4 regions of the Shewanella sp. DAU305 genome follow, and region 3 is predicted to be linked to each of the others. Evidence: predicted binding sites of a transcription regulator. Region 3 holds the regulator's gene; each other region holds the start of a gene.
What was found. The regulator LexA, encoded in region 3, represses DNA repair genes until DNA is damaged. The targets are predictions, from matches to a motif close to TACTGTATNNNNATACAGTA.
Positions count from the first base shown of each region.

Region 1 (4,873 bases), 1.7 Mb from region 3:
CAAGCCGCCATTGAAGAGCCAAAACTAGCGGCTAACTTATTGGTACCTAATACGGTGTGCGGTGCAATGCCTAAGGTTAACAGTGCGGGGATCGACAATAGGCCACCGCCGCCAACAACAGCATCGATGAACCCAGCGATAAGACCTATAACTGCCAACAGGGCCCAATGACTGGGCTCGAGTAACAATTCCAAATTTTAATCCTACTCTATGACACGTCTAAAGGGCGGTAAGGCGTCCAGCAAGGACTTGCCATAGCGTTTAGTAACTAACCGCCTATCTAAAATGGTGACTCGGCCATAATCTTGCTCTTTACGCAGTAATCTACCACAACTTTGAATAAGCTTACGTGAAGCATCTGGGATAGTCAGTTGCAAGAATGGATTGCCGCCTTTGACTTTGACATATTCCGCATGGGCTTGCTCAACGGGCGAGGTTGGCACCGCAAAGGGCAGTTTAGTGACGATCAAGTTCGTCAGATAATCGCCGGGTAAGTCGAGGCCTTCGGAGAAACTGCCGGTTCCGAATAGTATGCTCGGTTCGCCTTTATCGCACTTAGCTTTATGATTCTCTAACAACTGTTGCCGAGGCGCATTGCCTTGAATAAGCAGTTCTGTGGTGAGTTTACCTTCAAGTAATTCAACCACTTTTTCCATCTGCCAGTAGGAGGCGAATAACACTAAGGTGGCCATTTCTCCTTCAATCAGAGTGACGATTTGCTCGGCAAGTTCTGCCGTATAGGCATCATCCGTCGGCTCAGTGCGCATTTTGGGTAAATAAAGTGTCGCGTTATTGGGATAATCGAAGGGCGATTGTAAGGCTAAATAACGGCTGCCATCATTGAGTGACAACCCAACTTGATGCACGAAATGGTCGAAGTTATTGAGTGCGCGCAGCGTAGCGCTACATAAAACTACGCCCGCGGCTTTTTGCCACAGCATGGATTCCAGCATAAAGCCGACTTCAATGGGCGAGGCGCTAAACAGATAATCCACTTGCTTACCTGTGATGAGCTCGACCCAGCGCGCCATAGGGGCACCTTTATGTTTATCTTCCTTGGCCATCATCTTCCACAATTTTTGTAGATTCTCGAGCCTTTGCAGCATAAATCCGGTTTCGGCTAATAGTGCTTCGGATTGATGTTTAGGAATGTCGCCATCTTTAATCGCCTCTGCCAACAGCGACAGCATTTTATTAAACTGCTTGAGGGCAAGATTAGAGGTCACAGCAAGGTTTTCGGCCAGAATAAGTAATGAGTCAGGCAGTTTGCCGTGCTCAAAACGCAGACGGTTTTCAGGATTAGCAAAGTGCTTAGTCTGGGTATCGCAGTAGTGGGCCACTTGATTGAGCTGGGCGATAAGATCGCCTAAGTGATCTTGCATCGCCTGCGCGGGAGCAATGATGTTGTTGCTCTTTATTTGGTTTTGTAACTTAGCGCAGGTTTTGCCAATTTTTTCGAGCCAGTCACAGGCGCCCCTCAGCGTGGCCTGCGCACTGGAGAAGTCCCGCGCCACAATGGGTAAGTGATGTGCCTCGTCGATAACATAAAACACGTCTTCGGGATCGGGCAAAATCACGCCGCCACCTAATTCTAAATCGGCAAATAACAAGCTGTGGTTGGCAATGAGCACGTCCCAGGTATCGACATCTTCACGGGCTTTATGGAACGGGCAATTTCTGTGGCTGGCGACCTGGCGATGACAGCTGTGTTTGTCGCAGGCGATTTGTTGCCACAGATGATCGGGCAGCGGCACGGCTAAGGTATCGATTTCACCGTTCCAGCGACCTTCGTTATAGTCTTTTAACAGGCTATGCATCATAGCCACTTGGCTATTGTCAGGCTTAGTTTGCCACATGGCCATTTGTGTACTGTTGTCGTCACCGATGAGCATCGCCAGTTTCGATAGACACACATAACGTTGTCGACCTTTGACTAGGCCAAAGCGGAAATTTAAGCCGGATTGCTCAAGGAAGAAGGGCAAGTCTTTATGCAGTAATTGTTCTTGCAGGGCGACGGTCGCGGTGGCGATACAGACTTTTTTCTTGCTCGCTAATGCCAGTGGAATGGTACCGAGAATATAAGACAATGATTTACCGATACCAGTCCCTGCTTCGACCACTATGATGCGTCTATCTTTGTCATAGTCGCCGGCGAGGGTCTTAGAGATTTCCGCCACCATATAGTTTTGTTCGCGGCGCGGCCTAAAATGAGGCAAGGCGGTAGCGATATCCTTATAGATGGCGCGGATCTGGGTTTTTACATTGTCAGGTAACATGCGTCACTACTTTATCGAATTAATGCTGTACATAATAACAGTGATTGCATAGCCTAAGAAACTTTTCTGCCATTTGGCGGCATTTAAATTGAGTAGCTATACGATTAGGGAACCCATGCGATGAAGCCTAAGGCAACAACGGCCGTTAGTGTACAAGGTCGAGTCTTAACACGCCATGCGATTCATCGTCATGGGAGTTTAGTGTTGCAGTATTATCTGGCGACCGCCCAAGGCCCTGTGCTGGTGGAAGTGCAAGGCACCGAACACATTTGTTTTTGTCATCAAACGGATGTGGCGGCTCTACAGTTACAAACGCCGGGTCAAGCATTGCGGTTTGTGCCGTTAGCGCTCAAAAGCTTTAAAGGCGGCGCCGTCAGTGGAGTTTATGCTAAATCGAGCAATAGCTTACGTACCTTACAGCGCATCGCAAAAGATGCCGACATTCCCTTATTTGAAGCGGATATTCGGCCCGAACAGCGTTATTTAATCGAGCGGTTTGTGGCGCTGGATGTGGCATTTTTAGGGCATTTCTCTGCGCCGACTAGCGACAGTCTTGAGGCTAACTCGCTGCCGGTGTTTATCGCCGAGCGGGCTAAGAGTATTGCCCCTTTAACGGCGGTGAATTTACGCTGTATCTCACTGGATTTTGAATGCAGCTTTGAGGGCTTACTCTATTCGGTGGCGCTATATAGTCAAGACAGTGGCCGAGACGAGGGGCAAGGCAGCCTCAAGCAGACTTATGAAAAAGTGATTATGGTGGGCGAAGCTGAATCAAACTCCCCCGATTATATCGAATGGGTGGCCGATGAAGCGGCGCTGATCCATCTATTAATCGCGTGGTTCCATGAGTTTGATCCTGACTTTATTATCGGTTGGTCAGTGGTGAGTTTCGATCTCGCGCTGTTGTCACGCCGTGCATTATTACACCGTATTCCGCTCACCATTGGCCGCGGCGGCGCCAAGCTTGATTGGAAAGTTGACAATAAGTTTCGCCCAGAAACCTTAGTCTTACCGGGCCGTGTGGTACTCGATGGTATCGATTGGCTTAAAGCCGCTTTTTATCACTTTGAGCGTTTCTCGTTGGAATTTGTGTCGCGGCAACTATTAGGTGAAGGCAAGGCCATTCATAACGTCGATAATCGCGTTGAAGAAATTGACCAGCTGTTTAAGACCGATAAACAAGCCTTAGCGCATTATAATCTTACCGATAGCCGCCTAGTATGGGATATTTTTACTCACACTCAATTGTGGGATTTTGCCCTCGCGCGTGCTGAACTGACAGGTTTAGAACTGGGACGGGTAGGGGCCTCAGTGGCGGCGTTTAATCATTTGTATTTACCGCATCTACATCGCGCGGGTTATGTCGCTCCTGCAGAGCCTGTGAGTCAGGGCATTGAAAGTCCTGGTGGTTACGTGATGGATTCTGTGCCGGGTCTTTATAAACACATCTTAGTGTTCGATTTTAAAAGTCTGTATCCCTCCATTATTCGCACCTTTTTGATCGATCCTAAGGGATTGATTGAAGGCTTGCAGTTGCCCGAGTCTGAATGTGTTGCGGGTTTTCTTGGCGGCCGTTTCAGTCGGCAACAGCCTATTTTACCTAAGCTAATTCAAACCTTATCTGAGCAGCGCGAAAAGGCCAAGCGTGAGCACAATGCGCCGTTATCCCAGGCGATAAAAATTATCATGAACTCGCTGTATGGGGTTTTAGGCTCTCAAGGCTGCGTGTTCCATGATGCTAAGTTGGCAAGTTCGATCACGATGCGCGGCCATCAAATCATGAAACAAACCCGCGCATGGATAGAAGAGATGGGCTATCAAGTGATTTATGGCGATACGGATTCGACCTTTGTGTGGCTTGGCAGCGAGCCTGATCTCTCAGACATTAACGCCTTAGGTAACACTCTGGCGCAGGATATCAATGCTAAGTGGCAGGCTAAAATCTGTGCTGATCACCAAGTTGAGAGTTTTCTCGAGTTACAGTTTGAGCGGCATTACGAGCAGTTCTTTATGCCAACCTTAAGAGGTTCATTAGAAGGCAGTAAAAAACGTTATGTTGGCGCGTGGCGCAATGCGAGCGATGAACTTGAGCTCACCTTTAAAGGGATGGAACAAGTGCGTAGTGATTGGAGCCCCTTAGCGCGCAAAGTCCAAGAGTCACTCTATGAGCGAATGTTTAACCAAAGGGATATCAGTGTTTATTTAGCCAGCGTGTTTGAAAAACTGCTTGATGGTCAGTTGGATAATGATTTGGTATTTCGTAAACGCATGCGGCGCAATATTGAAGATTACACAGCTAAATCTTCACCACATGTTAAAGTCGCCCAGCAACTATGCGGAATAACAGGTGATGTCTCTTTTGGCAAGCGTGGGGCGCAAATTGACTACCTGATTACTGTAAATGGACCGGAACCCTTACTGTACAGAACGTCACCAATTGATTACCAATACTACATTGATAAGCAAATTAGCCCTATTGCAGAGCCGGTATTTTCGATAATGAAACTAAACTACATGGATATTGCGTCAAAGCAGTTGCTGTTAATATAGTGTTTTTTAATGTTCCTTATGTGTTGCGATAGGTGGCGAATGTAGCG
Region 1 is NZ_CP113808.1:3,539,082-3,543,954, reverse strand. Features, by position in the region: gene OX890_RS14980 (sulfite exporter TauE/SafE family protein) at 1-194, opposite strand, end outside; gene dinG (ATP-dependent DNA helicase DinG) at 204-2,276, opposite strand; gene OX890_RS14970 (DNA polymerase II) at 2,397-4,826, shown strand.
Region 1: dinG (ATP-dependent DNA helicase DinG) is a predicted target of LexA. The motif match lies at 2,300-2,319, and genes of this name have one in related genera.

Region 2 (4,873 bases), 940 kb from region 3:
TAGGTGAACCTAAAGATCCCGATTGGATTGCAAGGCCGCTCACCACGATTAGCTTTGTGCTTTGCGCCAGCACATCGGCAACCCAGTGGCATGCACTGCAATCCATAGAAGCACTCGAACAGCATCCAGTTATCATCGCAAAGCCCGTAAAAACATGGCGCTTACAGCACAATATCACAGGGCAAAATTTCGAGTTTGAGCCGAGGGGGAACATCAAATTAGCCGTCGATGATATGGCGATCGCCAGTCAGGCTGTGGTGGCGGGACTCGGTATTGGACTATTACCCATCAGCATGGCGAGTGAACAGATACAAAGCGGCAAGCTCGTTCAAATACTGCCAGAATGGCAAGGTATTCCGCGCACCGCCTACTTGATGTATCGCGATCGGGACAATTTACCCTTGCGGGTCAGACTGTTAATTGATTTTATGTTGGCGAATCCACCCGAGGCTTATTGAGCCATTCAGGCATGAGTCTGCGGCTTATCGACTCAGTAAACAGCTAGAGCGCTAAATCAAGCTGAGTCTGGGCATTTGGGATTTCGGGCACTGCGAGGATAGAATCGGCGAGGCCGACCGAAATACCTAATAGGCGAATGCCGCGGCCCTCTTGCCTTACCATCGCCTGTGCTAGTAGATCATAAAACATCACAATAGAGACTTCATCGCTACGATGCTCGATAGTGGTTTGCTTGAAATCATTAAACTTGAGCTTGACCACTTGCTTGTGAATTTTGCGCTCTTTAGCGCTGCGGCTCAAACGTAGGGCTAATTCTTGGATCAATCCCGGCATCACTTGTTGGCACTGCTCTAGGCTATAAATATCCTTCGCCAGCGTGGTTTCAACACCCACTGATTTACGCTCTCTGTCGGCGGAAATGCCCCGCTCATCGATGCCTTGGGAACGCTCAATCAGCACGCCACCAAACTTGCCGAATCGCGCCAATAACTCAGGTTTAGAGTAGGCTTGCACATCACCACAGGTATTGAGCCCAAGCGAGGAGAGCTTTTCGGCGGTGACTTTGCCGACACCGGGAATTTTACGCAGCGATAAGGTTTTAACAAACTCAGGGAGTGTCTCTGGGGTAATCACATATTGGCCGTTTGGCTTATTCAGATCAGAGGCAACCTTAGCCAAAAACTTCACAGGGGCTATGCCAGCCGAAGCGGTTAACCCAGTTTCGGCTAAGATATCGCGGCGAATGGCCTGCGCAATCAAGGTCGCCGAGCCCTTATATTGTTGGCACTCACTCACGTCTAAATAGGCTTCATCTAAGGACAACGGCTCAACCAATTGGGTATAACGGGAGAAGATTTCACGAATTTGCAGCGACACATCTTTATAAACTTGCATCCGCCCAGGAACCAAAATGAGATCGGGACACAACTTAAAGGCATAAGCGGTCGCCATCGCCGAACGCACACCGAATTTACGTGCCTCGTAGCTACAAGTGCTAATAACACCACGACGATCGCTGCTGCCGCCCACAGCTAAAGGCTTGCCACGGTATTCGGGAAAGTCGCGCATTTCCACTGCCGCAAAATAGCAGTCCATATCGATGTGAATAATTTTTCGCACGTTGAATTCCTCCAACGCCAAAATACTGTATATAAAAACAGTAATCAAGTATTCATCATCAATTTAGCGAGGATCAGGCGGGAAACCTAAAATAAAAAGGAGCCTAAGCTCCTTTTGTGAGTGCACTATGAGTGATGCCGTGATTGAGCTGATGGTCAGTGAGCAAACAGTTCACTGACCAACTCAGGCTTAAATCTTAAATTGGCCGATATTGCGTGTGAGCGCGCGGGTCATATCCTCAAAGCCTTGCAAGCTTTGCGACAAGTCCTGACTCGAAAGCAAAGACTGATCCGACAACCCCCGCACATTATCGACATTGAGCGCCACTTCCTCGGCCGCCACGGCTTGCTGATCGATTGCTACGGTTATTTCAACCGTTTGCTGCTGAATTGACATAATCGCCGTCGCAATATCATTCAGTGCCGCTTCGACCTGAGTCGTTAGCCCTTGCCCCGCTTTCGCTTGCTCAACGCCCGATTCCATCACTTGCTCAGCCTGCAATGCGCTTTGTTGCAAGGTTTGGATAATGCCTTGAATGTTAGCGGTAGAATCTTGGGTACGCGATGCCAACGTGCGCACTTCGTCTGCCACCACAGCAAAGCCGCGACCTTGCTCACCCGCACGCGCCGCTTCAATCGCCGCATTCAATGCCAATAGATTGGTTTGTTCGGCAATGTTACGGATCACGCTCAAGACTTCACCGATTTGCTCTGAGCTATTGCGTAAGTGTTTAATCACTTTCGCCGCCGCAATTACTTGTTGCGACAGTGCCTTCATCCCTTCGGTCGCACGGGAAACAATCTGTGTACCGTCGTGGGCCTGAGTTTGCGCCTTCTGAGCAAAATCATTCGCCCTCTGGGCACTGACAGCCATTTCTTGACTGGTTTGCGCCATTTGCGTTGCGGCGGTAGCAACCGTATCTATCTGCTGCTTCTGCGATGAGACCGACGACACGGCTAAGTCGCAGATCTGCCGCGCATCAATAACGCCCGTGCCAACCTCTTGGGTTAAGCTGCGCGTATCCAACAACATGTGCTGCACTTTCTCGGCAAAGCGATTAAAGGCATCGCCAAGTTTGCCTAACTCGTCTTCTCGATCCATTAGAATACGTTTTGATAAATCACTGTCACCTTCGGCAATATCTTCCATCGCATCCAATAACTTAGCGAGTTGACGTCTAAAGGGTAGCAACATCAACCATACCGTCACGCCCATTAGCAGCATGATACCTATGGCGACTATACTGGCATTCCAGAACGCAGCGGTCACTGGCGCTTCAATCACTTCGTGGGGCAACATAAAGGCTAAGTGCCACTTTTGTTTGGGATAATCGCCGCCCACAGTCACAAAGCTCACCCGCTGGGGCACGCCATTGAACGTGACGTTAGCAAACCCTTGCGCTTCCCTTTGCATCTGTTGTCTTAATGCCGAAAACCCTGAGGTCTGCTTAAACTGAGTGTCCACTTGATTCGCCAAAGAACCCGGCGGGAAACGCTCGGAAAAACCAGGGAAATACACTAGCTTGCCTTCGTCTGTCATTAAGAAAGCTTGGCCAAAATCACGGTATTTAATCGGTGCCAGCAGGGATTTACCAATGGTATCAATCAAGATATCCATGCCGCCAATGCCAATCAGCTCACCATTCGCCGCATAAACGGGGGTTTTAACCGTGGCAGAAATTGAACCATCGTTCGCATCGACCGCTGGATCGCCAACAAAGAGCCCAGCTTGATCGATCGCTTCCTGCCACCAAGGTCGTTTGTTGGTGTAGTAATCTGGATCGCCATCGAAGCGACCATTAAGGTCAAAGTACTCGAAGGTATTGGCCGAGCCAAAAAACACCGACTTAACATCGCTATCCCGATCGGAGAAAGACTTAAAGTAACCAATAATGTCTTGATACTGGCGATCAGCTGCTAGATGACTGCCACGGGCGTGATACTGAGTAAACCACTTCACTAAACCCGGCTCGGCAAACACTGAATGGATCACTTGTCCCTTAGCAATAAAGTAGCCGCTGATCTCATTGGCTTTTAAGGCTACCAGCGCCGAAATATCCGCATCGACTTGCTTTCGCGTGTTATCACTTTCTTTTGTCACCAACAAAGCGGCGACTAAGGTAAGCAGTACAGCAAGCGAACCAACGATAGTAACCACTAACTGCAAACTTAGAGAACGTTTCATATATCCCATCAATCTTCCCGTCTGGCTGGCCAACAAGTTAACAATATGGCTCGCAAAAATAGTTTTACACGGTAACAATTTTTACCTGTTAACAACAGATGAAATTGCCATAAAAAACGTAAATAAGTATTTGTAAAGAAAGGATATTGAGCATATAACAGGATTCGCTAAATTTAAGGCGGATTGCAGAGGAAGAGTTTGTAGAGGCAGAGTTTTACAGTCAGATAGACTATATAAAGATTCGAAAAATAGGCCGCGGTGGTAATAAGATCAGCGAGACACTCCCGCTGATCTAGATTTAGTGATTACATCTTAGTTTGCAGGTAGTTTTGCAGCCCGACACGGTCGATAAGTCCGAGTTGTTTTTCGAGCCAATACATGTGGTCCGACTCAGTATCGTCGAGTAACACTTCGAGGATTTCGCGGGTTTGGTAATCTTGCTTCTGCTCACACAGGGCAATCACTTGGCGCAAATCGTCCGCGACCTTGTACTCGTAGGCGAGATCATTACGCAGCATCTCTTCCACATCTTTACCTATGTTCAACGCCTCACGGGCGGCAACATTAGGCGTTCCTTCGAGGAATAAAATACGCTGTACTAATTTGGCCGCATGGGCTTTTTCATCATCGGACTCATGGGCGATGCGCTCATAGAGTTCATTCAAGCCCCAATCTTCGTACATATGGGCATGGACAAAATATTGATCCATTGCCGAGAGTTCTCCCGTTAGGAGTCGATTTAACGCATCGATGACGTCTTTATCGCCTTTCATATCCCGCTCCTATTGGTCGCTAATTTGCGATTGAAGATAATTTTGAATACCGGTTAGCATAATGAGCTCTTGCTGCGACTCGAGCCAATCTAAATGCTCTTCCTCATCTTCGAGAATGTCTTCCAGCAGATCGCGGCTCACATAGTCTTGCTCGGTTTCACACAGGCTAATGGCATCACGCAGCAATGTAAGCTGCTCTTGCACCATGGCCAGATCGCAGTCGAGCATTTCTTGGCTATGTTCACCAATACGAAGTTTCTCGAGTTGCTGCAAATTTGGCAGGCCTTCCAAAAACAGTACGCGCTCGATGAGCTTATCGGCGTGCTTCATATCTTGGA
Region 2 is NZ_CP113808.1:4,305,854-4,310,726, forward strand. Features, by position in the region: gene OX890_RS18315 (LysR family transcriptional regulator) at 1-458, shown strand, start outside; gene dinB (DNA polymerase IV) at 502-1,578, opposite strand; gene OX890_RS18325 (methyl-accepting chemotaxis protein) at 1,768-3,771, opposite strand; gene bfr (bacterioferritin) at 4,068-4,535, opposite strand; gene bfr (bacterioferritin) at 4,545-4,873, opposite strand, start outside.
Region 2: dinB (DNA polymerase IV) is a predicted target of LexA. The motif match lies at 1,602-1,621, and genes of this name have one in related genera.

Region 3 (4,873 bases):
TTGATCTCGTATGCGATTGATATTGGACTTATCTTGGTTATCCGCTAGATAGCCCAATTCTTTGAGCTTAACACTCAAGGTGCCGTAAAGTTTCTTATCGTAGAACTCAGGCGCGGTAATGCCATGCAAAGCGCCTAAACGCTGGGCGAGTAGATGACTCTCAGACTCAAGTTCTGAGCGCTCCATCTTAGGCCTGTTCGCTAACAGATTGAAAATAATGGCATAGCGTTGCAGAGTCTCGCTTACTGAACTGGCTAACAATAATAGTTGGCTAGTGTGCTCAGGCACGACGGTTAAGGTATCAGTCTCAACCACTAACCCTTGTTCAATGAAGAAATCCAGCACTTGATTGACATAGGCAGGTACATCCTTAATGCCCATGAAGAGTTCGGCTTTCAGCAGTGGATAAAAATCGGCAACGATTGACACCACTTGCTGACGCGGGATCTGCTCATTATGCGTTAAACAACTCGCAATTAATGACGGTACAATAAATAAGTGGATGATATTGTTACGATAGTAAGTCATGGACACAGCCTGACTCGCCTCGATAGACACGATTTCACCTAAAGGATCGGCACAAACAACAAACTTGTTCAGCTCTAAACCTTGCTGCACTAAATGCTTACCATCACCTTCGGCAACCGAAGTATAAGTAGTGTAAGGCACTTTTTTGAGTAGGGTCAGATACAGATCAAGCTGACGCTCCAACAGACTGCGTTCTAAGGCATTTTGATCTGTCGCCAGCAACACTAAACTCGTCAAGGTCACCGAACTCGCCGCTGCAGCATCGTTAATATTTGTCATCACTCGATTCGCCAGCACGTTTACCGCTGGCGTTAACCAGCTTGGTTTTTGCTCAGGATCATCGGCCAACTCAGTACGCCAGTTTGGCGCGCGCTCATTTAAGAAGTTTTGCAGGGTTATAGGCTCGCCAAAGTTCACATAACCTTGGCCGAAATTACCAAGTTTGCGAATCGCACCAAACACCTGCCACACAGATTCTTTTTTCTTTTTCTTACCACTTAACTCTTTATGGTACGTCGCCACTTCCATCACATGGTCATAGCCTAAATACACAGGCACCAATGTTACCGGACGCTCGATACCGCGCAGCACACTGTTCATCGTCATAGCAATCATGCCGGTTTTTGGCGCCAATAGACGACCGGTACGTGAGCGGCCGCCTTCGGAGAAGTATTCCACCGAATAACCTTTAGCAAACAGTTGGTCTAAATATTCACGGAATACTGCGGTGTACAGTTTATTGCCATTAAAACTACGGCGGATAAAGAAGGCACCACCGCGACGGAACATAGGTCCAGCGGGCCAGAAATTGAGGTTAATACCAGCAGCAATGTGCGGCGGAACCATGCCTTGATAATACAAAATATACGATAACAGCAGGTAATCCATGTGGCTGCGATGGCAAGGCACATAGACAATCTCGTGGCCATCATGGTGCAACTGGCGAACTTGCTCGGCGCCTTTGATGTTGATCCCGCTGTAAAGCTTGTTCCACAACCAAGTTAGGAAACGCTCGGCAATACGCACTAAACTATCTGAGTAATCTGCTGCGATTTCATCAAGGTACTCAATAGCCGTCTCGCGCGCTTGGGTCTCAGAAATCTTTTTGTTGGCCGCTTCTTCTTGAATCGCTTTACGCAACGACTCGGATTTGAGCAGCGAATGAAACAGTGCTTGGCGATTTGGCAACACAGGTCCTGTCATCACCTTACGTTGACGACGGAAATGCACCCGCGCGACCCGCGCTAACTTATGGGCGATCCCCATGTCAGTGCCGTGTTCGTCGGCCATGTATCGCAGAGATACCGCATTTGAAAACTGCACGAAGTTATGTCGACCTAAGAATAGAATCATCAAGCATTTGCGCAGCCAAGTCGGGTTTTCCCGCTCAAACACAGCCGCCTTCATAGTGTCGTCTTCTTTCCCTGGCGTGCGGCCCCAATACAGGCTCACGGGCACCAGTTGAATGTCTAATTCAGGGCGTTCCTTATGCACGGCCAACAAACGCATAAAGCATTCGAGGAAAGGCTCGTTACCGGCACGCTCGCCAAACAGCGGCTTACGCCCTTGAAGGCAGACAACCCGAGGCGCAATAACACCATTTGCCACTAAAGGCTCATAGGGGCTCGGCAGTCCTAACTTAGCCGTAATTTCGCTCAGGGCAGCGATGTCACTCAGCGATTCCGTTTTCATCACATAAGCAAGGGGTCTGGAGGCATCCAGATTCAGATCGGCAAAGGGATCCTGAGGCACAACAATAGTGTGCACTAAGTGTTTTTGGATCCAGCGTAATGATTTCAACCAAAGAGAGTCGTGTTTAGGCATTATTCTTATGCAATTAAGTACGTTTACTAGCCCGGTAGAATACCAGACTATGGGTAATATTCGCTAATTCTCTCCAACATAGCTAAAAAGTGGTTAATACTTGCGCTGCAAATAATACTGTATATACTAACAGTAACTGTATAGAAAAACAGGAAACACCATGAGACCTTTGACGCCACGCCAAGCTGAAATTTTAGAGCTAATTAAACGAAATATTGCCGATACTGGCATGCCACCCACTCGGGCAGAAATCGCGACCCGTTTAGGTTTTAAGAGCGCCAATGCGGCTGAAGAGCATCTTAAAGCGTTGGCGAAAAAGGGCTGCATTGAGATCATGCCAGGCACATCGCGGGGCATTCGTCTGACTGCGGAAGTCGAAGAAGTAACTGAAACAGGTTTACCGCTTATCGGTCAAGTAGCTGCTGGCGAACCTATTCTCGCCCAAGAACATGTTGAACAGTACTACCAAGTCGACCCAAGCATGTTCCATCCCGCCGCCGATTTTTTACTGCGGGTTAAAGGCGACAGCATGAAGAATATTGGCATTCTCGAAGGAGATTTGCTGGCAGTTCATAAAGTACAACAAGCTAGAAATGGTCAAGTGGTTGTCGCTAGAGTCGACGACGATGTCACTGTTAAACGTTTCGAAAAAAAAGGTAATGTGGTCTATCTACACGCCGAAAATGAAGACTATTCCCCGATTAAAGTGGATTTAGGCTATCAAAGTTTAACAATTGAAGGACTCGCCGTCGGTGTGATCCGTAATGGAGATTGGCTATGAACAAACTACTTGGCAATGCACCCCGCCATCCGGGCTTGTGGCTCGATGAAGTACGTGATGCCGACTATGACTGGCACCATGCACCTATCGCCTGCATGCCAACGAAGACTCAAGGTCGCCAAGAATTAATTCATCTGAGCGCGCAACTCGCCCAGTTAAGCCAACAGGGCCGTTGGTTAGTGCTCATCAACCCACCGAGTATTGGCTACAAACAAATGCTCGCCAACGCTGGCGTGCGTATGGATAGAGTCTTGCTGGTGCACGCGAAAGATGAGGTGGAAACTCTGTGGGCGATGGAAAAAGCCTTAACAAGTGGTACGTCCAGTGCGGTTATTACTTGGACCCAATCATTAGATGCACGCGATAATCGTCGCCTGCAAATTGTCGCTAAAAGTGCCCGCGCCATGGGCATAGTGCTAGAAGACGTAAACAGTCACTTACATGGCGACGTACGCATTGAGCAAGGTAGCCTCTTCGGCCAACAATCTTTTTTTAGCGCTGTACATTAAATATTCATTTAATTTTTTACCTTGAAAGCCGCCTCGCCTATGAATGTGAGGCTTTTTTTTAGCAATTTTTCAGACAATTAGATAAATAAGTGATCTTGATCAATATTTAAACAGCAAGTATGGTTGGTTTAGTCGGCGATGATATATCGCCGCCCGTGGCAAATAAATCGAGCCGTTATCGAGTTCAAAATGCCACTAAAAATAGAGAACAGATTTATTTCAGTCGTATGTGCCAGCGTGGCTAATACCAGCAGTAATAATACTTAATTAAAAGTAACAGCCGCCAACGCACGTTGAAGTCAAAAAAGCTTTTTTGGGAACTGAAGAGTTTGCATAGAGTTGAGACTTACTGTGTTGCTCTTCTTTGTAGTTGCTATTCGCAATTGGCAGAGGAGAAGTCTTGTGAAGCAATTGTTGTATTGTTTACTCGTGGTGTTATTCGCACCACCGTTGGCCGCCGCGGACATGCGGTTCAACATGACCCCTGGCGTAACCGAGATCAGTAGCAAGGTTTATCACTTGCACATGACCATCTTGTATATCTGCTGCGCCATCGGCCTTGTGGTCTTTGGCGTGATGATTTACGCCATGATCAACCACAGAAAATCCAAAGGCGCTGTCGCGTCCCACTTTCACGAAAGCACTAAAGTTGAAATCGCTTGGACGATTCTGCCATTTATCATTTTGATCTTAATGGCGATTCCAGCGACAAAAACCTTAATTGCGATGGAAGATCCCAGCGACGCCGATCTGACCGTTAAAGTCACGGGTTCCCAATGGAAATGGCATTACAGCTATTTCAATCAAGACATTGATTTTTATAGCATACTCGCAACCCCCAGAGCACAAATCGACGGTACCGAAACCAAAGGCGAAAACTACCTATTGGAAGTCGATAAGCCGCTCGTTCTGCCGATAAATCGCAAAATCCGCTTTTTGATGACCTCTGAAGATGTCATACATTCATGGTGGGTACCTGCTTTTGCCGTGAAGAAAGATGCCAACCCAGGATTTATCAATGAGGCTTGGACTCGCATAGACAAACCCGGTATTTACCGTGGTCAATGCGCCGAACTTTGCGGTAAAGACCATGGTTTTATGCCGATCGTAGTGCAAGCCATACCCGAAGCCGAGTTTGAAGCTTGGGTAGCGGAGCAAAAACAAGCCGCAGGTGCGGCGGCAGAAGCCGCTCAAGCCGCTTTATCACAGACTCTTAGCAAAGATGATCTGA
Region 3 is NZ_CP113808.1:259,075-263,947, forward strand. Features, by position in the region: gene plsB (glycerol-3-phosphate 1-O-acyltransferase PlsB) at 1-2,352, opposite strand, end outside; gene lexA (transcriptional repressor LexA) at 2,513-3,133, shown strand; gene OX890_RS01085 (cell division inhibitor SulA) at 3,130-3,642, shown strand; gene coxB (cytochrome c oxidase subunit II) at 4,045-4,873, shown strand, end outside.

Region 4 (4,873 bases), 2.4 Mb from region 3:
AGAAGTCCATCTCTTTATCCAGTAGGGATAAAGCATAGACAAAGCCTTCATAACGACGCTTTTGGACGATATCAAACATTTTATAGGCAGGCTCAAGTTCACCAGAACTGAGCATGTCATCGAATTGGGTAGCATAAGGTTTAAAGCTATCGACATCCGCTTGGGTTAACACATTGCGGCGATAGTCTAACTGCTGCAGGTAACGGTCAAAAATTTGCGTAGAAAAGGCATCATCAAGATTAAATCTATGATAATGCGAACGAGTGTATAAGTCCGTTACCCTTTTGCTCGCGACCTTATGTTGCGCTTCCTGCTTGAGAGTGGGTAACTCGCTGATTTGAATCGTGGGTGGTACGGCCCAAGCCGAGAATCCGACAAAAACAGTGGCGATCGAGGTAGCCAAAGTGAGTTTTCGCATCAACAAGTTACTCCGTTTTAAAAAATGATTACAGCAGGATATGTTCTGCTCTAACTTTAATCGTTAGGCCACTATCAAGCTGAACATGAATATCTTCCTTGTTAATATCAGTAATCACACCGGCTACGGGTGTCATACCTAACTTAACATTGACGCGTTGTTTTTTCGTTAAATCAGTCAATTGTGCTTGGACATAATTTACGACTGGCGCTGCAGCTTTAGGCGCAGGCTTAGCAGGACGCTCAGTTTTAGCACGTTGAGGAACAGCCACCTTTTTAGGTGCTTTCTTCGCCGCAGGCTTAGGTGCGAGTGCTGCACGTTTCGCTTTCGCTTTATCCTGACTTTCTTTCAACATGGCTTGAGCATGGTCAATGTGCTCTTGCTCTAACTCGCCGCAAGGTTCGCCATCCAGATTAACGCGTTGTGCGCCCGCTTTAACGCACTTTAAATAGCGCCAGCTGCTGGTGTAACGTCTTAAGGCAACTCTGAGCTGAGTTTTACTGACTTTAGAATCATCAGCCAACCTTTCAGCCAAATCTTGAAACAATCCGATTTTTAATGGCTTAGTTTCACCTTCAGCAATAAAGCACAAAGGAAATGTTTCATACAAATACGCCAAAATTGCATTGGTGTCGGTCAACTTTTCTGTTGATTCCATCATTACTTCCACAGTCAAAAAGGGACATCGATTCGAGGTGATATATATCAACTTCTTACGTGTCGTTTATCTTCGTTAAACTCAATATTGAGTCAACGTACAAATTAGCATCCTAGCCGCGTTTACTAAAGTTAAAAAAAATATACCTTAACAAATTTTTACAGCTCAAAACACTAAGCTTATTCATTGCATGCCAATCAAACCAGCTTAATGCGTGCAGGCGCATATTATAAGGCGCACGCCACCGATTGCGACTATGAATTATGCGTTATTGTACGCAAATTAATCAAATAGGCAGTTTTCAAAACTTTTAACCAGTAATTCCAGCCCCTTTTGGTCATCTTCATCGAAACGATCGAAGATTGGGCTGTCAATATCGAGCACGGCAACCACGTTACCTTGAGCACAAACTGGCACAACGATTTCAGAATTACTGGCAGAATCACAGGCAATATGGCCATCAAATTGATGAACATCGGCCACTCGCTGGGTTTGATTGGTGAATGCCGCCGTACCACACACGCCTTTTCCTAACGGAATACGTGTACAAGCCACTTTACCTTGAAATGGGCCTAATACGAGTTGTTCGCCACGCATAACGTAGAATCCCACCCAGTTCAGCTCAGTTAAATTATCATTGAGTAAGGCTGAAAAATTCGCCATTGCCGCAACAAGGTCGTCTTCCCCTTCCAACAAGGCCAAGGCTTGACGGTTAAGTGACTCATAAAATTTCGATTTCATTACATTTCCTAACAATTTTATTCTGCTGCTTCGGTCTTTTTAGCCGTTTTTTTCGCAACAGGTGGATTCGTTGGCGTACTATTAACCTGAACGACACCTTTAAGCAAGTTCGTCAGCTCATCTTTATTGTTAGCAAAATAGAATGCGAGCTTTTCGCCCACGCTTTCATCTATACCTAAATCAGCTTTTTGAATGAAGGGGATAAGGTTATCGGCGATATCGAGCATCTTATCGTAGGCATCAGCCTCCTTCTTAGATGTGAATGTCATCTTTTCAACCCCTTCTCTGACCACGACAAACTGTGTTATTACTGCCATGACTGCCCTCGCACTGTTTTTATATACAGTAACTAGAGTGACATAGATTGAACTTGTGATGCAAGTGTTCTGATTAATCTGATATTATTAGCGTACTTTCGTTGCCAAGATTATAAAGCGCTAGACTGTGCAGAACGGCTGATTAGCACTACACTTTGCACCGATCTCGCTGTTATTACTCCTATTTAGGCTAATATATATTTTTATATGCATGAAAACGCAGCAGAAAATTCAGTAATCCTTTGTCGTTCCTGCGATTTAGCAGTCCGCAAACGTGCCTTGCCAAGCGGTGTCAGAGCCCTTTGCCCCCGTTGTAGCACTGCACTTTATGACACTCCATACTGCTCTGTAAATGGCATGCTCGCCCTATGTATCTCGGCATTAGTGTTTTATTTTCCAGCCAATTTTTTACCCGTACTTGAAATTCACTTTTTCGGCAGCATTCGCACCACCACGGTTTTTCAGGGCGCGTTTGCGGTATTTGACCAAGGTTATTGGGTTGTTGGTTTAGCCGTACTTGCCGCCGCTGTGATTGGTCCAGGCTTATTACTGTTATCGATACTGACGCAGATTTTGATAGTTAAATGGGGACTGAGTCGTCTTTTTTGGCGTAATTCATTAAAGCAATTATTGAAATTTCATGGCGTATTGTCGCAGCTCACTATGCTGGAAATTTATGTGATCAGCTTTTTGGTTTCATCGTTCCAGCTTTCTGATTTTTCGGATATTTATTTTGGTATGGGCACATTTTGCTTCACTATGTTGTTTCTCGTGACTTTGTTTCTGCAAAGAGAGTACGACTTAGAGCACATGTGGACTTTATTGGAAGGTCATCGCTGATATGAAGCAACAAGGTAAAGATATCGGCCTGTGTCTGTGTAAGGTCTGCCGCCAGCTCAATAGTAGTGACCTCACCCACTGCCAGCGCTGTGAAGCTGAGTTGCAGGTCCGGGACTATTCTAGCCTGCAAAAAAGTTGGGCTTTGTTGATTACCGCTGCCATCTTGCTGGTACCTGCCAACATTTACCCTATCACTATGCTTACCAACCAAGGGCAAGTACGGCACGACACCATTTTTTCGGGCATTTTGCATCTAGTGCATTCAGATATGTTGCCCATTGCCGTGATAGTTTTTACTGCCAGTATTTTAGTGCCATGGATTAAAATCATCGGCTTATCCATTTATCTGTGTGCGATCAGCTTTGATATTCCGATTTCAAAAAAGAAATTGATGGTGGGTTTTCACATCATCGAATGGATTGGTCGTTGGTCTATGCTCGATTTATTTGTCATCTCAATCACAGTGGCATTAGTGAATATGGGACAACTACTCGACGCTAAACCCGCGCCTGCAGCGACCGCATTTGCCTTGGTTATTCTGTTAACTCAGTTAGCCGCAAAAGTGTTAGACACTCGTTTACTCTGGGATCGATTGGAACCTCAAGATGACACAAATTGAATCGCCGAAAGTTGTAAAGAAAAAACTCTTTTCGCCCATTTGGCTACTGCCTATTGTAGCGTTGGCATTGGGTGCGTGGCTGGGCATTAAGAGCATTAAAGAATCGGGCGTTGAAATTCAAATTCACTTTCCGAGCGCCACTGGGATTGACGTAGGTAAAACCTTAGTCAAATACCAAGGCTTGACTGTCGGTAAAGTCAAAGACATAGGAATAGATGAAGATCTCAAGGGCGTAAACGTTAAAGTCATGATGGACTACCGTGCTAAGCCTTTCTTAAATAAAGAGACCCTCTTCTGGCTTGTCACCCCTAAGGCCAGTATCACAGGTGTTGAAGGTTTAGATGCGTTGTTCTCAGGTAACTACATCGCGATTCAACCGGGCAAAGGTAATGCGTCAACCTTCTTCGAGGCTGAACGCCAACCGCCGCCGATGCAAATCGGCTCAGAAGGTGTAATGGTCGAACTGACCTCAGACAAACTCGGTTCGTTGGATGTTGGCTCGCCAATATTTTTCCGCCAAATCCCCGTGGGCAGTGTGGTCAGCTATCGTTTAGATGGCAATCAAAGAGTCATCATCAGCGCCTTCATTCAAGAGCAATACGCGCGATTAGTGAAGAAAAACTCTCACTTTTGGAATGTCTCCGGCGTAAAAATTGATGCATCACTGACTGGAGTTAAAGTCAGCTCTGAGAGTTTGGCATCCATTCTGGCTGGCGGCGTGAGTTTCAGCTCTGACGATAAAGCGGATATTGCCAAAAACGGTGACATTTTTTCACTTTATGATTCAGAAACCACAGCCCTTGGCGGCATAGAAATAAACCTGACCATGGCTGATGCTAACGGTGTCGACAAAGGCACTCGCATTGTTTATCGCGGCATCAATATCGGCAGCATTTTAAGTAAGCAACTCACCGCCAATGGCGTAATAGCCACTGCTAAGTTTGAACCTCAATACGGTTCACTGTTAACTAACGACGGGGTGTTTTGGCTTGAAGGTGCCGATATTTCCCTCTCAGGCATTAAAAATCCAGAGCGTTTACTAACGGGCAGCGTGATCAACTTCCTGCCGGGTATTAATACTAAAACGGCGATGCCAAGCAGTTTTGCCTTACAAGCCAAAGCGCCTGATTTACTGCAATCGAAGAAGCGTTTCTTGACCTTAACCTCAGCCGAAAACATGGGCATTTCAGCGGGCGCCGAAGTTCGCTTCAAGCAAATCCCCATTGGCTCAGTGCTTGCGGTTAAGTTAACCAAAGATTTATCGGCGGTGGAATACCAAC
Region 4 is NZ_CP113808.1:2,617,246-2,622,118, reverse strand. Features, by position in the region: gene prc (carboxy terminal-processing peptidase) at 1-418, opposite strand, end outside; gene proQ (RNA chaperone ProQ) at 447-1,076, opposite strand; gene OX890_RS11170 (GAF domain-containing protein) at 1,359-1,817, opposite strand; gene OX890_RS11165 (YebG family protein) at 1,835-2,134, opposite strand; gene OX890_RS11160 (paraquat-inducible protein A) at 2,342-2,974, shown strand; gene OX890_RS11155 (paraquat-inducible protein A) at 2,976-3,593, shown strand; gene OX890_RS11150 (PqiB family protein) at 3,580-4,873, shown strand, end outside.
Region 4: OX890_RS11165 (YebG family protein) is a predicted target of LexA. The motif match lies at 2,146-2,165, and genes of this name have one in related genera.